DNA from 3 places in the Streptomyces sp. NPDC091279 genome. Region 3 is predicted to be linked to each of the others. Evidence: riboswitches for the same ligand, from Rfam matches in the RefSeq annotation. Region 3 holds a riboswitch; each other region holds the start of a gene.
The links. A riboswitch is a leader RNA that binds a small molecule or an ion and turns the genes downstream of it on or off. The one in region 3 is predicted to bind cyclic di-AMP.
Positions count from the first base shown of each region.

Region 1 (6,200 bases), on a different contig from region 3:
GCGGTGCCGACGGCCGCGATGACCTGGGTGGGCCTCGGCCTGATCAGCGCCGGTACCGGGCTGCTCAAGCCGAACGTCGCCACCATGGTCGGCAAGCTGTACCGCACCGACGACGAGCGCCGGGACGCCGGGTTCGCGCTGTACTACATGGCGATCAACATCGGCGCGTTCGCGGGACCGCTGGTCACCGGCTGGCTCGGCGATCACAAGGGCTGGCACTGGGGCTTCTCCGCGGCTGCGGTCGGGATGACGTTCGGGCTGATCCAGTACGTGGCCGGACGGCGTCATCTGGCGGGGCGCAAGCACTCCGCGGAGTTCGCGCTGGCCCCCGCCGCGATGCGCCGCGCGGTGCTCCTGATCGCCGTCGGCGCGGTCGTCGTCGCCGTCGTCGCCACCGCGCTCGCGCTGGCCGGGTGGCTCACCATGGGCCGCTTCGTCGACGTGCTGACGGTGATCTCCGTGATCGCGCCGGTCGTCTACTTCTCGGTGATGTTCGCCAGCCCGCGCGTGAGCGCCGAGGAACGCGGCCGACTGCGCCCTTATGTGGTGCTGTTCCTCGCGTCGACGGTCTTCAACTTCATCCTGTTCCAGGCCTACTCGACGATGATCCTGCTGGCCTCCACGAACGCCGAGACGACGATCCTCGGCTTCCACTTCCCGGCCAGCTGGTACGCGTCCGCGCTGGGCGCCTTCGAGGTCGCGCTCGCGCCCGTCGTCGCCGCCGTGTGGGTGCGCATGGGGCGCCGTCAGCCGCACGCCTCCAACAAGATCGCGTTCGGTGTGATCCTGGGCGGACTGTCGTTCCTGCTGATGGTCCTGCCGACCTCGGGGCATTCCGGCGACAAGTACTTGATGTCGGTCTGGTGGATCGTGGGCTCCTACCTGCTGCTCGGGCTCGGCGACATCCTGCTGGAGACCTCCGGGATGTCGGCCACCACCAAGCTCGCCCCGGCCGCGTTCTCCAGCCAGACCATGTCCCTGTGGTTCCTGTCGCTGGCGCTCGCCAACGGCATCCAGGCGCAGACGGTGAAGTTCTACGACGACGTCTCCAAGCCCGCCTACTTCGGCGTCAACGGCGCGATCGCGGTGGCCGTGGGGCTCGCCGTGATCGCCGCCGCGCCGTGGCTGCGCCGCACCATGCACCCCGTTCACTGAGGTACCGCCATGAGCCTGCACATCCGTACGTCCTTCCCCTACGAGACGGCCCATGAGGACCTGCGCATCCCGCTGTCCGACGGAACGCTCCTCTACGCGCGCGTGTGGCGGCCGTTGACCGACGAACCCGTACCGGCGCTCCTGGAGTACCTGCCGTACCGGCTGACGGACTGGACGGCGCCCCGTGACGCCCAGCGCCACCCCTGGTACGCGGGCCACGGCTACGCCTCCGTGCGCGTGGACGTGCGCGGCCACGGCAACAGCGAGGGGCTGCCCACCGACGAGTACTCGGCGACGGAGCTGGCGGACGGCGTCGAGGTCGTCGAATGGCTGGCGGCGCAGCCCTGGTGCACGGGCAAGGTCGGCATGTTCGGCATCTCCTGGGGCGGTTTCAACTCCCTCCAGATCGCGGCGCTCGCTCCTGATCCCCTTAAGGCTGTCGTCACGGTCTGCTCGACGGACGACCGCTATGACAACGACGTGCACTACATGGGAGGTTCCGTCCTCGCGGTGGACATGCACGCGTGGGCGTCGACGATGCTGGCGTTCACCTCCCGGCCGCCGGACCCGGCGTACCTCGGCGAGGGCTGGCGGGAGCTGTGGCTGAGGCGTCTGGAGGCCCTGGAGCCGTTCTCGCACACCTGGCTGGCCCACCAGACGCGGGACGACTACTGGCGCCACGGCAGCGTCTGCGAGGACTACGGCGCGATCAGGGCCGGGGTGCTGGCGGTGGGCGGCTGGCACGACCCGTACCGCGACACGGTGCTGCGGCTGGCCGAGCAGCTCCCGGCCGACCGGGTGCGCGGCCTGATCGGCCCCTGGTCCCACCAGTACCCGGACCGGGGGCTGCCGCCCGGCCCGGCGATCGGCTTCCTCCAGGAGACGCTGCGCTGGTGGGACCACTGGCTCAAGGGCGCCGACAACGGCGTCATGGCCGAGCCGCTGCTGCGCTCCTATGTGAGCGACTCGCACCCTCCGGCGACCGTGTACGACACGCTGCCCGGACGCTGGGTGGGCGAGCCGTCCTGGCCGTCGCCGCACGTCACGACCGTTCCGCACGCCCTTGAGGGTGCTCCGGTGCTGGTCCGCTCGCCGCAGCACACGGGCGTGGACGCCGGGCGGTTCTTCCCGTTCGGCAACGACGCCGACCTGCCGCCCGACCAGCGCGAGGAGGACGCGCGCTCGGCGTGCTTCGAGTTCGCGGTGGGCGAGGAGACATGGGTGCTCGGGCGGCCCCGGGTACGGCTGCGGCTGGCCTCGCACGCGCCCCGTGGGCAGGTGGTGGCCCGGGTCTGCGACGTCGCTCCGGACGGGTCGTCGACGCTGGTCACGCGGGGTGTGCTGAACCTCTCGGCGCGCCGGGGGCGGGACCTGGCGGTGGCGTGGACGCCGGGGGCGTTCGAGGACGTGGAGTTCGAGCTGAACGGCATCGGGCACGCCTTTCCGCCCGGTCACCGCATCCGGCTCGCCGTGTCGTCCGCGTACTGGCCGTGGATCTGGCCGCAGCCCGGCTCCGAGGCCGGTCTCACCCTGGACCCGGCGGGCAGCTTCCTCGATCTGCCGGTACGCGCGCGTGAGGGCGACTCCGGGATCGTCTTCGAGGAACCGGAGCAGTCGCCTCCGCTCGGCGTGAACTTCCCCGCCACCCTCGACGCGCCGCGCCCCGAGCGCCTGGTCGTGCGGGACGTCGCGGCGGGCCTGTGGCGCCTGGAGGTCGACCCGCGCTACGGCGGCACGCGCGTGTACCCCGACGGCCTGGAGTTCACCGAGGACGCGCTGGAGACGTACACCGTCCAGGAGAACGACCCGCTGTCGGCCCGGACCCGCTCGGACTGGTCGATCCGGCTGCACCGGCCCGAGCTGGGCTGGGACGCCACGGTGCACACCCGTTCGGAGATCACCTGCGACGCCACCGACTTCGTCACGTCCGACGAGGTCGTCTGCACGGAGGGCGGCGAGATGGTCTTCCACCGGACGTGGGAGAAGCGGATTCCACGCACGGCCGGTTGACGCCGAGTTGGGCTCATTGCCCGATTTACCCTGCTTGATGATTCTCGTGACTTGACTCACGCCACGGCGCGCGCGGACACCCGTCCCGCGCGCCGTTGTGTTTCTTGTGCAGAACTTGTGCGCAACGGGAGTTGAAGCGTGGCGACCGCAAAGGATCAAGCGCCCTAAAACGCCCAGACCAAGGTCAACTGTCGTGAAGTGTGAATCCGGCACTTGTTCCGGACATGTGCTCTCGCATACGTTCCCGGCCTGTCGGGTGGACGCCTAATCCTGCCGCCGCCCGTACATCCATTCACCGAGACGACTCACGCACGGCAGGAGCGGGGGAACCAGGTAAGTCGCCGGACCGGGCCATCGCCCGGGACGGCTCGGGGTTAAGCCGCACGGCCCACCGGCCGCGCGACCGGGCAGCTCCCGCCCGAACCCGACAGCTCACCTCGCAGGCGACGGAGAGGAACTTCCCCATGCGCGCAACCGCTCCCCGCCGCTCTCGCATCGCCCGCAAGCTGGCCGTCCTCGGTACCGGGGCCGCCGTGCTCGCCCTCCCGGTCATCGGCGCGACGAGTGCGTCCGCCGCCACGCCGACGGTGGCCACCGCGACCTCGCTGGGCTACTCCAACACCCTCGACGGGTGGATTCGGGCCTCGCTGTCCGTGATGGCAGAAAAGGGCATTCCGGGCACGTACAACGGCATCTACCGCAACGTGATCCGTGAGTCGTCCGGCAACCCGTACGCCATCAACAACTGGGACTCCAACGCTGCGGCCGGGACGCCGTCCAAGGGGCTGCTCCAGGTGATCGACCCGACGTTCGCGGCGTACCACGTGTCCGGGACGTCGTACGACCCGTACGACCCGGTTGCCAACATCACTGCCGCGTGCAACTACGCCGCGCAGCGGTATGGGTCGATCGACAACGTGTACGGGGCGTACTAGACCCTTCGCCCGAGGGGCGGGGGGCTGGGCGCCGGGCCGGTGAGTTGCCGGCTGACGCGCCGTTGTGGCTGGTCGCGCTCGCGCGGCGGAGCCGCACATTGACACAGCCCCGCGCCCCTATAGGGCGCGTTAGGGGAAGAGGCGGTCTAGGACTTGGGATAGGCCGTCTTCCTCGTTGGAGAGGGTTACCTCGTCGGCTACTCGTTTGAGTTCGGGGTGGGCGTTGGCCATGGCTACGCCGTGGGCCGCCCACTCGAACATCGGGATGTCGTTCGGCATGTCACCGAAGGCGATCGTCTCGTGCGGGCCGAGCCCCAGGTGCTCGGCGGCCAGCGCGAGGCCGGTCGCCTTCGTGATGCCGCATGGCTGGAGTTCGACGGTGCCGGGGCCCGACATCGTGACGGTGGCGAGGGAGTCGACGACCGACCTCGCGATCCCCGCCAACTCGTCGTCGGACAGGTCCGGGTGGCGCAGCAGCACCTTGCTGATCGGCTCGCACCACAGGTCGGCGCGGCGCTCGACCCGCACCGCGGGCAACGTCGGGTGCGGCATGCGGTAGCCGGGCTCGATGAGCGTGAGGCCGTTCACGCCGTCCTGGTCCACGGCCGCGTACACCTGGCCGACCTCCGCCTCGATCTTGCCGAGCGCGGTCTCGGCCAACTCCCGGTCCAGCGTGACCGACCACAGCAGCCGGTCCGCGCCGGCGTCGTACACCTGCGCGCCCTGCCCGCACACCGCGAGCCCCCTGCTGTGCAGGTCGTCGAGGAGGGGGCGCACTCTGGGCGCCGGCCGGCCCGTCACGACCAGGTGCCGGGCGCCGGCGGCCGCCACCCGCGTGAGCGAGGCACGGGACCGGTCGGACAGCGTGTCGTCGCCTCGGAGCAACGTGCCGTCCAGGTCGGTGGCGATGAGGGCATATGCGAGGGGTGCGGCCATGATCAGAGAATACGGATCGCACGCCCCACCCACTCAGCTCCGAACCGGACGACCACCGGGTTCCCGCCAGCCCCGTCCGTTCCACGCCAACTCCCCTGTGCCGTTCGGCTCTTCCGCCCCTACAACCCCTACGGGACCTCCCTTACCGGAAGGTTGACGGAACGTCAGCAGCACGCCGCCGCGAGGTGCCCGGCCAGCCTCGGCGACGCGAACTCCGTCCCGCACACGAACCGCATCACCGGCCCGTACGACGACGCGGCCGCCAGCCCCGTGAAGTACAGGCCCGGCACCGAGGACACGTACCCGGCGCCCAGTTTCGGCGCACCCCGGCTCACCGCGAGACGGGCGCGCAGCTCGTGGCCGAGGAACCCCATCGCGGCGAGGTCGACCCGGTAACCCGTCGCGGCGATCACGTGATCGGCGGCGAGCCGCTCGACGCGACCGGCGTGCGTGCGGACGGTGAGCACAACAGCGCCGTCGGCCGCCCGCGCACCGACGATCCGCTCGACGTCGTCGACCCGCACCCGGGCCTCGAAACGCTCCCGCAGCCACCAGGCGCCGAGCGGGCCGAGGACGTTGCGGACCAGGTGGTGGCGGGTCCGCTCGGGGAGGTGGCGGTAGGACTGCGGGTAGCGGCTCAGCGCCCACAACGACCAGGCCCGGCCGAACGGCGACTCCGGCCGCAGCCTCGGCTGCTCCCACGGCGGCGCGCCGAACCCGACCCGGCCCCGCCCCCGCGCGACCACCCGCACCTGTGCGCCCGCCTCCGCCGCCAACGCCGCCGTCTCCAGCGCCGACTGCCCCGCCCCGACGACGATCAACTCCCGCCCCGCGTACGCCGCGAGGTCATGGTGCCGGGAACTGTGCGACACCGGCCCCGAGGGCCCGTCCCCCGCGGCCGGGGCCAGTTCGGGCGGCAGATACGCCAGACCGTCAAGGCCGGTCGCCACGACCACCGCGCGCGCGGTGCACAACTCCCCCGAGTCCAGCTTCAGTTCGAAGCCGCCGCCGGGCCGTCGGTCGACGGAGACCACCCTGACCCGTTCCAGACCGGGCACCAACCGCCGTTGGAACCACTCGCCATACCCGATGAACGTCTCCACCGGGATGATGTCCTCGTCACTGACCAGGCTCGGGCCGCCCGCCGCCGCGCAGTAGTCGGCG
Region 1 is NZ_JBIVVA010000008.1:166,185-172,384, reverse strand. Features, by position in the region: gene ACIQOU_RS21370 (peptide MFS transporter) at 1-1,155, shown strand, start outside; gene ACIQOU_RS21365 (CocE/NonD family hydrolase) at 1,171-3,165, shown strand; cyclic di-AMP (ydaO/yuaA leader) riboswitch at 3,449-3,626, shown strand; gene ACIQOU_RS21360 (transglycosylase SLT domain-containing protein) at 3,630-4,100, shown strand; gene ACIQOU_RS21355 (HAD family hydrolase) at 4,230-5,036, opposite strand; gene ACIQOU_RS21350 (NAD(P)-binding domain-containing protein) at 5,201-6,200, opposite strand, start outside.
Region 1: linked by a shared signal. The riboswitch ahead of ACIQOU_RS21360 (transglycosylase SLT domain-containing protein) and the one ahead of ACIQOU_RS18165 (transglycosylase family protein) in region 3 are both predicted to bind cyclic di-AMP.

Region 2 (6,200 bases), on a different contig from region 3:
CAGGACCCGAGCTAGGGCTAGGGGTAGGGGTAGGGCTAGGGGACATCCCGGCCGGGACATCCCGGCCGGGGCACCCTGACGGGGGTACCCCGAGGCACCGTCGCGGGCGGCGCGTTCGCTCGTTAGGGTCAACCTCGTGGCCACTTTCCCCCCGTACCCGACGCATCCGCCCCACCCCGGAGGTGCGACCGGCGGAGTGCTCGGGCACGCGCACTGGTGGCAGCGCCGGTGGGTGCGGTACGGGGCGCTCATCACCCTGCTCGCGCTCTCCGGCCTGGTCATCCTGGCCCTGGTCCGCCAACAGACCGGCAGCGAGGGGTTCTTGGTCGGGCTCGGCCTCGCCGTACTGCCCGTACCCCTGCTCCTCGCCGCGTTCCGCTGGCTGGACCGGGTCGCCCCCGGGCCCTGGCGGAACCTGGTGTTCGCGTTCGCGTGGGGCGCGTGCGCGGCGGCGCTGATCGCGATCGTCACCAACAGCTTCGCGACCCGCTGGCTGGCGACGGCGACGGCGGACCCGTCCGGCGCGGACACCCTGGGGGCGACGGTGATAGCGCCCATCGTCGAGGAGTCCGCGAAGGCCGCGGCCGTGCTGCTCGTCTTCCTGTTCCGGCGCCGGGACTTCACCGGGATCGTCGACGGCGTGGTGGTGGCGGGCGTCACCGCGACCGGCTTCGCGTTCACCGAGAACATCCTCTATCTGGGCACCGCGTTCGGCACCGACCAGCTCACCGGCGACAGCGGCATCGCCTCCGTGACGGCGGCGACGTTCTTCGTCCGCGTCATCATGTCGCCGTTCGCGCACCCCCTCTTCACGGTCTTCACCGGCATCGGCTTCGGCATCTCCGCGCTGTCGGCGCACCGCCAGTACGTGCGGCGGGTGGTGCTGCCGTTGTCGGGGCTGCTGCTCGCGATGGGCATGCACGCCCTGTGGAACGGCTCGTCGACGTTCGGCACCTACGGGTTCTTCGCGGTGTACGCGGCGTTCATGGTGCCCGCGTTCGGGCTGCTGACCTGGCTGGTGATCTGGACCCGGCAACGTGAACTGCGCACCGTGCGCGAGGAGTTGCCCGCGTACACGGCGGCCGGCTGGCTGAGCCCGCCCGAGCCGTACGCGCTCGGCTCGATGCGGGCCCGCCGGATGGCCCGCGACTACGCCGCCCGGCATCTGGGCCGACCGGCCGGCCGCACGGTCGCCGAGTACGAGGCGTACGCGACGTCGCTGGCGTTCCTGCGGCACCGGGGGCGCCGGGGCCGGGCGGGCGCCGACTTCGTCGTCAGGGAACGGGAGTTGCTGCACGAACTGTGGCACCGCCGCGACACGGCCCGCCCCGCCCTGGAACACGCGGCCCGCGCGACAGCCCCACCGGTCCCGGTCTTCACACCCCCATGGCTGATGCCGGGGGCACCCGGGACGCAGGGGTACGGCCTACCCCAGGGGTACGGGTACGGAGTGCAGAGCCACGGGCCGCAGGGGTACGGGGCTCAGGGGTACGGGGCTCAGGGGTACGGGGCTCAGGGGTACGGGGCTCAGGGCCAGGGAGTACCGGGGAGCTACGGGTCGTACGGGTACGGCGGGCCGACGATCCCGCAGCAGCCCTCGTCGTCCCCCTCCCCATACAACCCGTACGCCGCCCCCTAGCCCCCGCAGCCCGCAACCCGCAACCCGGTGGGCCGGGACCGTCAGGCCGACGCCTCCGTCAGTCGCCGCAACTCGCCCTCCGTCAGCGTCAGTTCCGCCACCGCGAGCAGCGCGGGCAGCTGCTCGACCGTGCGGGCCGACGCGATCGGCGCCGCGACCGTCGGCTGGGCCGCGAGCCAGGCCAACGCCACCGTGGCGACCTCGGCGTCATGGGCGGCGGCGATCTCGTCCAGGGCCGTCAGGACGCGCCGGCCCCGTTCGGTCTTCAGGTGGGCCTCGGCACCGCTCGCCCGCGGGCTGTCCACCGTCGTTCCGGGCCGGTACTTGCCGGTGAGGAACCCGGACGCCAGCGCGAAATAGGGAACGGCGGCGAGGCCGGCCCGCGCGGCGACGTCCTGGAGTTCGCCCTCGTAGGTGTCGCGGGAGACGAGGTTGTAGTGCGGTTGGAGGGCCACGTACCGGGCGAGGCCCTCGCGCTCGGAGAGGTCCAGGGACTCCTGGAGCCGCTCGGCGCTGATGTTGGAGGCGGCGATGTGCCGCACCTTCCCGGCCCGAACGAGTGCGTCGAGCGCGCCGATGATCTCCTCGACCGGCACCTCGGGCTGGTCGAAGTGGGTGTAGTAGAGGTCGATGTGGTCGGTGCCCAGGCGGCGCAGGGAGGCGTCGGCGGCGGCCTTGATGTTGGCGGCCGACAGGCCCTTGAAGTCGGGGTGCTGGCTGACCTTCGTCGCGATGACGACGTCGTCACGGTTGCCGCGCGCCGCGATCCACTTGCCGATGATGGTCTCGGACTCGCCGCCGGAGTGGCCCTCGATCCACGCCGAGTACGCGTCGGCGGTGTCGACGAAGTTGCCGCCCGCCGCCGCGTAGGCGTCGAGCACGGCGAAGGAGGTGGCCTCGTCGGCGGTCCAGCCGAAGACGTTGCCGCCGAGGGAGAGGGGGAAGACCGTGAGGTCGGACGGGCCGAGCTTGCGCGGAGAAGTCATGTCCCCCATCAACGCCCCTACAGGAGGCTCCCATTCAACCGCCGTGCCGCCACGCCCCCAAAGATCACCCGCACCCCACCACCGACCTACCGGAGAGGTACGGGCTGACCCGTAGGGGCTGACCCCGTAAGGGCTGATCCGTAGGGGCTGACCCGTAGTACCCGAGGCGTACGGGTCGCCCCGTAGTACCCGAGAACTACGGGTACGGGTACGGGTACGGGTCGGTCCTACGGGGTGAGGCCCTTGCCGCGCAGCCAGGTCATCGGGTCGATGCCCGTGGCCTGGCCGCCGGGGTGGACCTCCAGGTGGAGGTGCGGCCCGGTCACGTTGCCGGTCGCGCCGACGCGTCCGATGACGTCACCGGTGGAGACCTTCTGGCCGACGGTCGCGTTGATCGAGGACTGGTGGCAGAACCACAGCTCGGTGCCGTCGTCCAGGGTCAGGATCGTGCGGTAGCCGTAGGAACCGGCCCAGCCCGCCTCGGTGATCGTGCCGCTGTGGATGGCCTTGATGAGGGTGCCCGTAGGGGCGGCGAAGTCGAGGCCCGTGTGATACCCGGAGGACCACATCGCGCCGGCCTGCCCGAAGGTGCCGGTGATCGTGTACGACGAGGTCGGCAACGTGAACTGCTTGGCCAGCGTGGCCAGACGCGCGGCCTCCGCCTTCTTCGCGGCCTCCGCATCGGCCTTCTTCTTCGCGGCGGCGGCCTTGGCGACGGCCTCCTTCTCCGCCTTGGCGGTGGCGTCGGCGACCTGCTTCGCCACGGCGGCCTGGGCGGCGGCCTGCGCCTTGGTGTCGATCTGGCCCTGCTGGCTCTCGGCCTGCGCCATGATCCGGTCGCGCAGCGCCTCGCCCGCGTCCCGGGTGCCCTGGACGGTCTCCTTCGAGGTCACGCCGACCGAGCTGAGCGCGGTGGCGGAGCCCTGCTCGGGCGTGGCGTCGGAGTCGTCGAACACGGCGCCCACGGAGGAGGGCAGGTCGGGCATCGAGATGGAGACCGGCGGCTTGCCGGTGTTGGCGCTGGCCATGCCGCCCGCGCCCATCGCGGCGATGACGCCGACGCCGAGCACCGTCGAACTGCGGGCGAGTCCCCCGCCGCGCTGCTTGGCGACCCGGTGCCGGCCGCGGACCGGAGCCAGGGATTCCGCGGTGGGGTTCCACTCCTGCCAGGGGCCCTCGTCGGGGCCGGGGCCGCCGAAGCCGAAGCTCTCGCCGGGGTACTGGTCCGGTATGGGCGGGGCCGTCGGAGCAGGCCTGTTGGACGCCACTTAGGCGTACTCCTTCCTTCCTTCTCGCCTACCGGGTTAGCTGACGGGTTCGGAGCAGGAAGGTCTCCTACGCGCGTATACCCGCCGTGCGGACACGACGGAAAAAGCGCGATTCACCCCAAGTTGGTGGTTCCCCGGTTCCCTTACGGGATTCGGCGCGTGCGCACGGAGCCGCCTTGGTGACGGCTGGGACGACCGCGCTGCGTTATCGAACGTTAATAGACCCGGGGCGGTGATTCCAAGCTGTTCCCCTTGATCATTAACGTTTTCGACACGGACGTACGGCCCATGAGCGCCAAAAAACGGGCGAGTTGACCTCCCTGCCCAAACATCACGTGCGCTGACCGTTTGTCACTTGTTATGCGGAGGGAGTTCGCCCGCTCACATCGGGTGACCACGCGGGTGGTGCCTCTCAAGGACGGCGAACGGCGAGCAGCGCCATGTCGTCCGCCGTGCCGCCCCCGGTGTACTGACGCACCTCCTGGGCGAGGGCGCCGAGCAGCAGGCCGGGGTTGTCGAACACCCGCCCGGCGAGCCGTGCCTCGGGGTCGAAGAACTCCCCGTGCGCGTCCCGGGCCTCCGAGAGCCCGTCGGTGTACAGGAGCAGGGTCGCGCCGCTCGGGAACTCGGCCTCCTCGGCGCGATCGGGCCCACCCCCCAACTCCCCCATCCCGAGCGGTAGGGCATGTTCCGTAGGGGACAGGGCGCGGACGGTGCCGTCGGTCCCGAGCAGCAGCGGCGGCGGGTGGCCCCGGGTGACGATGCGGGCGATGCCGTCGCCGTGCGGGAGTTCGACGAGGACGGCGGTGGTGAACGCCTCGAAGGCGTCCAGCGCGTCCCGCCGGGTGCCTTCCCTGGCGAGGGCCCGCTCCAGCCGTTGCGCCAGCGCTTCGAGGGTGACCTCCTGCTCGGCGGCCTCCCGGAACGCCCCGATCAGCACGGCAACGGCGGCCACCGCGCCCATGCCCTTGCCGCGGACGTCCCCGACGATCAGCCGGACGCCGTGCGGGGTGTCCTGAACGGCGTAGAGGTCGCCGCCGATGGACGCGTCGGCCTGGGCGGCCTCGTAGCGGGCGGCGATGTCGAACCCGCCGATCCGCTCGGCCGGTTCGGGCAGTACGGCACGTTGGGCGGCCTCGGCGATCTCGCGCTGGGAGGCGAGCTGGGCGTCGCTGCGGCGCACGAGGACGTTAATGAGGACGGCGAGGACGACCACCGTCGCCACGGTCGCCAGTTCCGTCAGGGAGTCGGCGTGCAGGACGACGCCGAGCCGCAGATGGATGACGAACACGGCGAGGACGGAGGCGAGGCCGGTCAGGACCGTGCCTCGGCGGCTGTAGAGGGGGGCGGCGACCAGGGGCGCGGCGGCGAAGAGCGGGGACGCGGTGAACTGCTGCGGGGTGAAGTAGTCGTAGACGAACCCGACGGCGATCAGCAGGAGGGGGAGGAGGCGGGCGAAGCGACGCGCGAAGGAGATCCGCCGTCCCTCGCCCGCCGGGCCCCTCTGGTCACCAGGCCCCACTGCTCGTCTCCCACGTGTCCGGTGTACGTCCAGGTTTCCCGCCCGGAACGCGCCCGGCGACCGGGGTGAGCCGACCGGATGAGAAAGCCGGATGGGAAAAAAGGGGGGGCGAGCGCGGACGAGCACTACGGAAGTACTAGGGAAACGGCTCTACGGGATGAGCCCTAGGGGGAACCCGGAGACCCGAAAGAACCGTGCGGCAGAACCGTTCGGCACAGCGGAGAAACGTCGGTACAGGGGAGAAACACCGATGGCCGGAACCCTTATCGGATTCCGGCCATCGGCCTTGAGTAGCGGGGACAGGATTTGAACCTGCGACCTCTGGGTTATGAGCCCAGCGAGCTACCGAGCTGCTCCACCCCGCGTCGGTGTTCCTTAACCATACGCCATCCGCGGGGTGAAACGCACACGCGTTGTCCGGAGCCCCTCCGAGCCGGGACCAGTCGGCGGGATCAGTCGGCGGGATCAGTCGGCGGGGTTACCCGCGTGGGTGAGGGTCTCCCACGAGACGAAGAGGTCGTCGGTGCCGGCCGGCCGGTACCGCTCGGCCAGCTTGTGCGCCTCGGGCACCTGGATGTCGAGCCGGTCCTCCAGGTGGTTGAGGGCTACCTCCAGGTCCGGGCCCAGGCTGCGGTCGATCTTCCCGCCGCACAGCCAGGCCGGGGCGCTCCTGCCGAGCTGGTAGCGGGCGTGCAGGGCGAGCGCGGCCTTGAGCCGGTCCTTGACCTCGTCGTACAGGTCGACGCCCTGGTGCCAGGCGGTCTCGGCGATGTGGCCGGTGGCGG
Region 2 is NZ_JBIVVA010000013.1:200,829-207,028, reverse strand. Features, by position in the region: gene trmB (tRNA (guanosine(46)-N7)-methyltransferase TrmB) at 1-15, shown strand, start outside; gene ACIQOU_RS30490 (PrsW family intramembrane metalloprotease) at 137-1,639, shown strand; gene ACIQOU_RS30485 (aldo/keto reductase) at 1,681-2,625, opposite strand; gene ACIQOU_RS30480 (M23 family metallopeptidase) at 2,853-3,893, opposite strand; cyclic di-AMP (ydaO/yuaA leader) riboswitch at 3,904-4,061, opposite strand; gene ACIQOU_RS30475 (PP2C family protein-serine/threonine phosphatase) at 4,306-5,415, opposite strand; tRNA gene ACIQOU_RS30470 (tRNA-Met) at 5,707-5,780, opposite strand; gene ACIQOU_RS30465 (alginate lyase family protein) at 5,881-6,200, opposite strand, start outside.
Region 2: linked by a shared signal. The riboswitch ahead of ACIQOU_RS30480 (M23 family metallopeptidase) and the one ahead of ACIQOU_RS18165 (transglycosylase family protein) in region 3 are both predicted to bind cyclic di-AMP.

Region 3 (6,200 bases):
ACTTGTCGACGGCGTCCCAGACGTTCGAGTACCAGGGGCGGTGGGCCGTTCCCTGGCCGGCGCGGGACTGCTTGACCGCGTCCGGGTCGATCACGACATAGCCGGTCTCCCCCGGCATCACATAGTGCAGCCGTTGCCGGATCTGCTGCTCGGCGTACGCGTCGTCCTGCCAGCGCGCCTTGAGGTCGCGCAGCTGTTCGACGCGCTGCCGGGCCTGCGCCTGCTGCCGTTCCAGGCTCGCGATCTCGGCGCGCTGGGAGACGTACTGCCTTATCGGGTAGGCGAGCGCCACGACGAGCGTGCACACGACGAGCGCGAGCAGCGCCGCCCGGCCGGTGAGCCGGGAGCGGCGGGCCTGCCGTTTGGTCTGGGAGCGGTAGACCCGGGCCGCCGTCTGCTCGCCGAGCAGCTTGATCCTGGTCGAGGTGGAGAACCGGTCCCGGTCCTTCACGGCCATGTTCCCCGCCTCCCGATCACACACGCGTACGTCCCCGGACACGGTACGGGACCGGTACGGGGACGTACGTACGACTGGCTAGGGCTTAGACCTTAACGGCCGTCCGGCCGGGGCGCGCACCGTGAACGGCGTCGGCCTCGCCGTCGTTCGCGGTGGCTCAGCCCTTGAAGCGCGGGAAAGCGCTGCGGCCGGCGTAGACCGCGGCGTCGTCGAGGATCTCCTCGATGCGCAGCAGCTGGTTGTACTTGGCGACGCGCTCGGAGCGGGCCGGGGCGCCGGTCTTGATCTGGCCGCAGTTGGTGGCGACGGCGAGGTCGGCGATGGTGACGTCCTCGGTCTCGCCGGAGCGGTGGGACATCATGCACTTGAAGCCGTTGCGCTGGGCCAGCTCGACGGCGTCCAGGGTCTCGGTGAGCGAGCCGATCTGGTTGACCTTGACGAGCAGGGCGTTCGCGGAGTTCTCCTCGATGCCGCGGGCCAGGCGCTCGGGGTTGGTGACGAACAGGTCGTCGCCGACGAGCTGGACCTTGTCGCCGAGCTTCTCGGTGATGACGTGCCAGCCGGCCCAGTCGTCCTCGTACAGCGGGTCCTCGATGGAGACCAGCGGGTAGGAGGCGACCAGCTCCTCGTAGTACTCCGTCATCTCGGCGGCGGAGCGCTCCTTGCCCTCGAAGAGGTACTTGCCGTCCTTGTAGAACTCGGAGGCGGCGACGTCGAGCGCAAGGGCGATCTGCTCGCCGGGCGCGTAGCCGGCTTCCTTGATCGCTTCGAGGATGAGGTCGAGGGCCTCGCGGTTGGAGCCGAGGTTCGGGGCGAAGCCGCCCTCGTCGCCGAGGCCGGTGGACAGGCCGCGGCCCTTCAGCACCTTCTTGAGGGTGTGGTAGACCTCGGTGCCCCAGCGCAGCGCCTCGGAGAAGGACTCCGCGCCGATCGGGGCGATCATGAACTCCTGGATGTCCACGTTGGAGTCGGCGTGCGAGCCGCCGTTCAGGATGTTCATCATCGGAACGGGCAGCAGGTGCGCGTTCGGGCCGCCCAGGTAGCGGAAGAGGGGGAGGTCGGACGCCTCGGAGGCGGCGTGCGCGACGGCGAGGGAGACGCCGAGGATGGCGTTGGCGCCGAGCGAGCCCTTGTTGTCGGTGGCGTCCAGGTCGAACATCGCCTGGTCGATCAGCCGCTGTTCGGTGGCGTCGTAGCCGACCAGCTCCGGGCCGATCTGCTCGATGACGGCGAGAACGGCCTTCTCGACGCCCTTGCCCTGGTAGCGGTTGGGGTCGCCGTCCCGCAGCTCGATGGCCTCGAAGGCACCGGTGGAGGCGCCGGACGGAACGGCGGCACGACCCGTGCTGCCGTCGTCGAGGCCGACCTCGACCTCGACCGTGGGGTTGCCTCGGGAGTCCAGGATTTCCCGGGCTACGACGACGTCGATGGACGGCACGAGCATCTCCTTCTTGGGATCTGAACGCGGTGCGCGGCACCGCGGTGGGTTCTGCGAGACCGAGCCTAACCGGCTCGGGGCGATCGGCCAGCCCGGTGGTCACCCCGGGAACGGAACCGAGAGCAAAATGTTTCTGAACGGAACAAAGAACGCGGCGTAAAAAGCCCCGCCCCGGTGCGTACGGGGGAACACGCACCGGGGCGGGGGGCTCGTGGGGGACGGGGGATGACCCTCACGAGGTCTTCATGGTGAGGTCCACGGATATGAGGGCCCTGTGGTTCAGCTGCGGTCTGCCTGTCCGTCGGTCCGGAGCGGACACCGGGGCGGATTTCGGGACAGACCCCGGAGCCGGTTCCAGGGCGGGCCTCGGGTGGACCCCGGGGCTGCTACTTGAGGTGCAGCTGCTGGCCCGGGTAGATGAGGTTCGCGTCGTCGAGGATGTCCTTGTTCAGCTCGAAGAGCTTCTTCCAGCCGCCGGTGACCTGGTGCTTCTCGGCGATCGAGCTGAGGGTGTCGCCCGCGGCGACCTTGTACTCGCCGTCGCCCTTCTTGACCTTCTTGCCGGTCGGGGTGGTGACGGTCTTCTTCGCGGCCGGGCGCTCGGCGGACCGGGAGGCGGCCTGCGAGTCGGACGAACGGGAGCTGCTGGAGCTGCTGGAGCTGCCCGAGTTGCTGGAGCTGTTCGAGCTGCTGGAGCCGCCGTCGTAGGTGGCGCCGGACAGGCCGGTGCCGCAGGTCGGCCAGGCACCCTTGCCCTGCGCCGCGAGAACCTTCTCGGCAACGGCTATCTGCTGGGCCTTGGAGGCCTGGTAGGCGCTCGCGGCGTACTGGGTGCCGCCGTACGCGGCCCAGGTGGACGGCGAGAACTGGAGGCCGCCGGAGTAACCGTTGGAGGTGTTGATCGACCAGTTGCCGCCGGACTCGCACTGGGCGACCGTGTCCCACTCGGAGGCGGTGGCGGCGGAGGCGTTGCCGGCCACCATCAGCGGGGCGGCGACGGCCGCGCCGGTGACACCGGCGATGGCGATGGCGCGGGTGGCCTTGGACGGACGACGGTGCTTGCCCTTGCCGGAAAACAGCATGGTTGATCCCCTCACCGACGCCTACGAGGTGAGCTGTCGGGTTCGGGCCGGATGAGTGCCCGGCCGCACCTCCCTGGAGAGGCGCGGCTTAACCCCAAGCCGCTCCGGTCAACTGCCCCGTGCGGCACTTACCTTGGGTCCCCCGCTCCTGCCTTCGGCGCTTGACGCGACGACTGTTCCCGGACGGCCGCTGGCAGGATTCGGCGTTGCGGCGCCGGGGCTCGTGGTGACGAGCGGTGTTGACCGTAGCCACGGAAACCCGGGAAATTCAAAGACGATCAGGGCTTCTGAGACTCATCCCACACTTTCACCAAACCGGACATTTAGCGGTGAAAGGTTCGCCAACTCCCGCTGTTTCTGACGGCTTTCGTCCCGTTTACGACGGGACTAGGACCCGACCGTGAGCGTCTGACCGGGAACGATGCGACTCGGGTCGGCGCCGATGTCCTTCTTGTTCAGGTCGTAGAGCGCACGCCATCCGCCGTCGAGCCCAAGGGAGTCGGCGATGGTCCCGAGGGTGTCGCCGGCCCGGACGGTGTAGCGGTCGGCGGCAACCGAACGGGTCCCGCTCTCCTCGGCGCTCTGCCCGCGGTGCTTGCCGGTGCCGGAGGCCGTCTTGGTGCCCGCGTCGCTGCCGCTGACGGCGCCGGTGTCGACGAGGCTCCAGGAACCGGCGCCCTGGCGGGAGTTGTCCGACGCGTCGCCGGTCGGGGACTCGGTCGGCGACTCGGTGGGGCTGGCGGGCGCCTTCTTCTCCGGGGAGGAGGCGGACGGCGTACCGGATATCCCCTTGCCGGCCGCGTCACCCTTGTCGCTCTGGTCGCCCTTGTCGTCCACCGAGGTGGAGGGCGAGGGGGAGGTGGCGGAGTCGCTGTCCGACGGGTCGGACGACGACGAGCTGTCCGAGTCGCTCGATCCGTCGCCGGAGGAGTTGGACAGGCCGGTGGAGCCGGAGCCGTCCGATGTGCCGGAGGCGTCGTCACCGAGGCCGGTGTCGATGTCCACCGACCCCGACTCCTGGGTCAGCCCCGAGGTGAGGCCGCAGGTGTGGAACGCGCCGACGCCCTGGTCCGCGAGAACCTTCTCGGCGACGGCGATCTGCTGGTTGCGGCTGGCCAGGTCGGGGCTGGACGCGAAGTCCAGGCCGCCGTAGGCCTCCCAGTCCTCCTGGGAGAGCTGGAGTCCGCCGTAGGAGCCGTTACCGGTGTTCTGGCTCCAGGAGCCGCCGGTCGCGCACTGGGCCACCTTGTCCCATGTGGTCCCGTCCGCCGCGCTCGCGCCCGAGGCGGCGAGGAGCGGGATGGCGATGGCGGTGCCCGTCACTCCGGCCGCGACGAGCAGGGCCGGGGCCTGACGGGGGCGACGGTGACGACCGTTCCCGGAGAGCATGCGGGTGCCTTTCGCGAGACAGCGGTTGCACGCGGCGCGAGATGCGAGGTGCATGTGCGGGGCACCGCGTTGATCCGTGAACGTATAGGCATACGAATGCCTGTCACAAGTTAATGCCGCGCAGATCACGTGAAGATCACAGACTTGAGGGTGTGTCAGGTTTAAGGTGCGGCTCCTTGGTAACGGGGCTGAACTGCACCGGAAGCGTGCGCAGTCCTCGCATGATGAGACCGCCGCGCCATCGCAGGTCGGCCGGGTCCGCGGCGAGTTCGAGGTCGGGCAGCCTGGTGAGGAGCGTGGCCAGCGCGGTCTGCCCCTCCAGGCGGGCCAACGGGGCGCCGACGCAGTAGTGCAGGCCGTGGCCGTACCCGAGGTGCTGATTGTCACGGCGGGTCAGATCGAGGGTGTCGGGGTCCGTGAACCGCTCCGGGTCACGGTCGGCCGCGGCGAGCACCACCAGGACGGGGTCACCTGCGGCGATCCGCTGCCCGCCGATGGTGAGCGGCTGGGTCGCGAACCGCCAGGTCGCCAGCTCCACGGGGCCGTCGTAGCGCAGGAGTTCCTCCACGCCGGTCTCCAGCAGGTCCCGTTCCCCTCGGGCCAACGCGTCCTGGAGCGAACGGCGTTGCTCGGGGTGCGTGAGCAGGGCGTAGGTGCCGTTGCCAATCAGATTCACCGTGGTCTCGAAGCCGGCGAACAGCAGGATGAAAGCCATCGCCGCGGCTTCGTTCTCGGTGAGGTGCTCGCCGTGGTCGGAGGCGCGGATCAGGCCGGAGATGAGGTCTTCGCCCTCGGCGGGTTCCGCGGGCAGGGCCTCGCGCTTGCGGTGGATCAGTTCGGCCAGGTAGCCGCGCATCTTCTTGACCGACCTCGCGACGCCGCCCCGGGGGCCGCCGCCGTGCCGGATCATCATGCCCGCCCAGTCCCGGAAGTCGTCCTGGTCCTCGGGCGGGACGCCGAGCAGGTCGCAGATCGCGTAGATGGGGAGCGGGAAGGCGAAGTCGTGGATGAGGTCCGCCGAGCCCTCGGCGGCGAACCTGTCGATGAGGCGGTCCGTCAACTCCTGCACCCTGGGTGCGAATTCGGCCACCCTGCGCGGGGTGAACGCCTTCGACACGAGTCGGCGGAGTCGGGTGTGGTCCGGGGGGTCGATGTTGAGCAGGTGCGTCATCAACTCGGCCTTGCGTTCGCCCGGGATGCCCGTCTTGCCCTTGGCGTGCGCCGGTTCGTCGTGGTGGGCCGGGTTCTTGGAGAGGCGGTTGTCGGCGAGGGTCTGTTTGGCGTCGGCGTATCTCGTGACGAGCCAGGCCTCGACGCCGCTGGGGAGTTTGGTGCGGTGTACGGGCGCGTGCGTTCGTAGCCAGGCGTAGGTGGGGTAGGGGTTGGTGGCGAACTCCCAGGTGAAGAGGTCTGGGGCGGGGGTGGGGGTGGGGGTGGGTGCGTTGGTGGGTGCGGGTGCGTTGTGGCTTGTCGCGCAGTTCCCCGCGCCCCTGGAGGGTGGGGGGTTCGGTGCGTCGGTGAGTGCAGGCCCGTCGTGGCCGTTCGCGCCGTTCCCCGCGCCCCTGGGGGGTGGGGGGTTCGGTGCGTCGGTGAGTGCGGGCCCGTCGTGGCTTGGTGCGCTGCCAGGGGGTGGGGCATCTGGGGTGTTGGTGGGGGTCATTGGGGGTGGCCTGTTTCTGTGGCTCGTACTGCTTCTCGGTAGGTGCGGGCCGCTGCGCGCAGGGCGGCCTCCGGGTCGATGCCGGCCGCTTCCGCGCGGGACGCGAGGGCGAGGAGTTCGTAGCCGACGCCGTCCCTGTCCGGGAGGGGGACGTCGAGGCCTGCGGTGCGGACG
Region 3 is NZ_JBIVVA010000006.1:420,857-427,056, reverse strand. Features, by position in the region: gene ACIQOU_RS18175 (septum formation initiator family protein) at 1-457, opposite strand, end outside; gene eno (phosphopyruvate hydratase) at 615-1,895, opposite strand; gene ACIQOU_RS18165 (transglycosylase family protein) at 2,282-2,977, opposite strand; cyclic di-AMP (ydaO/yuaA leader) riboswitch at 2,981-3,147, opposite strand; gene ACIQOU_RS18160 (transglycosylase family protein) at 3,365-4,366, opposite strand; gene ACIQOU_RS18155 (cytochrome P450) at 4,503-6,026, opposite strand; gene ACIQOU_RS18150 (nucleoside triphosphate pyrophosphohydrolase) at 6,023-6,200, opposite strand, start outside.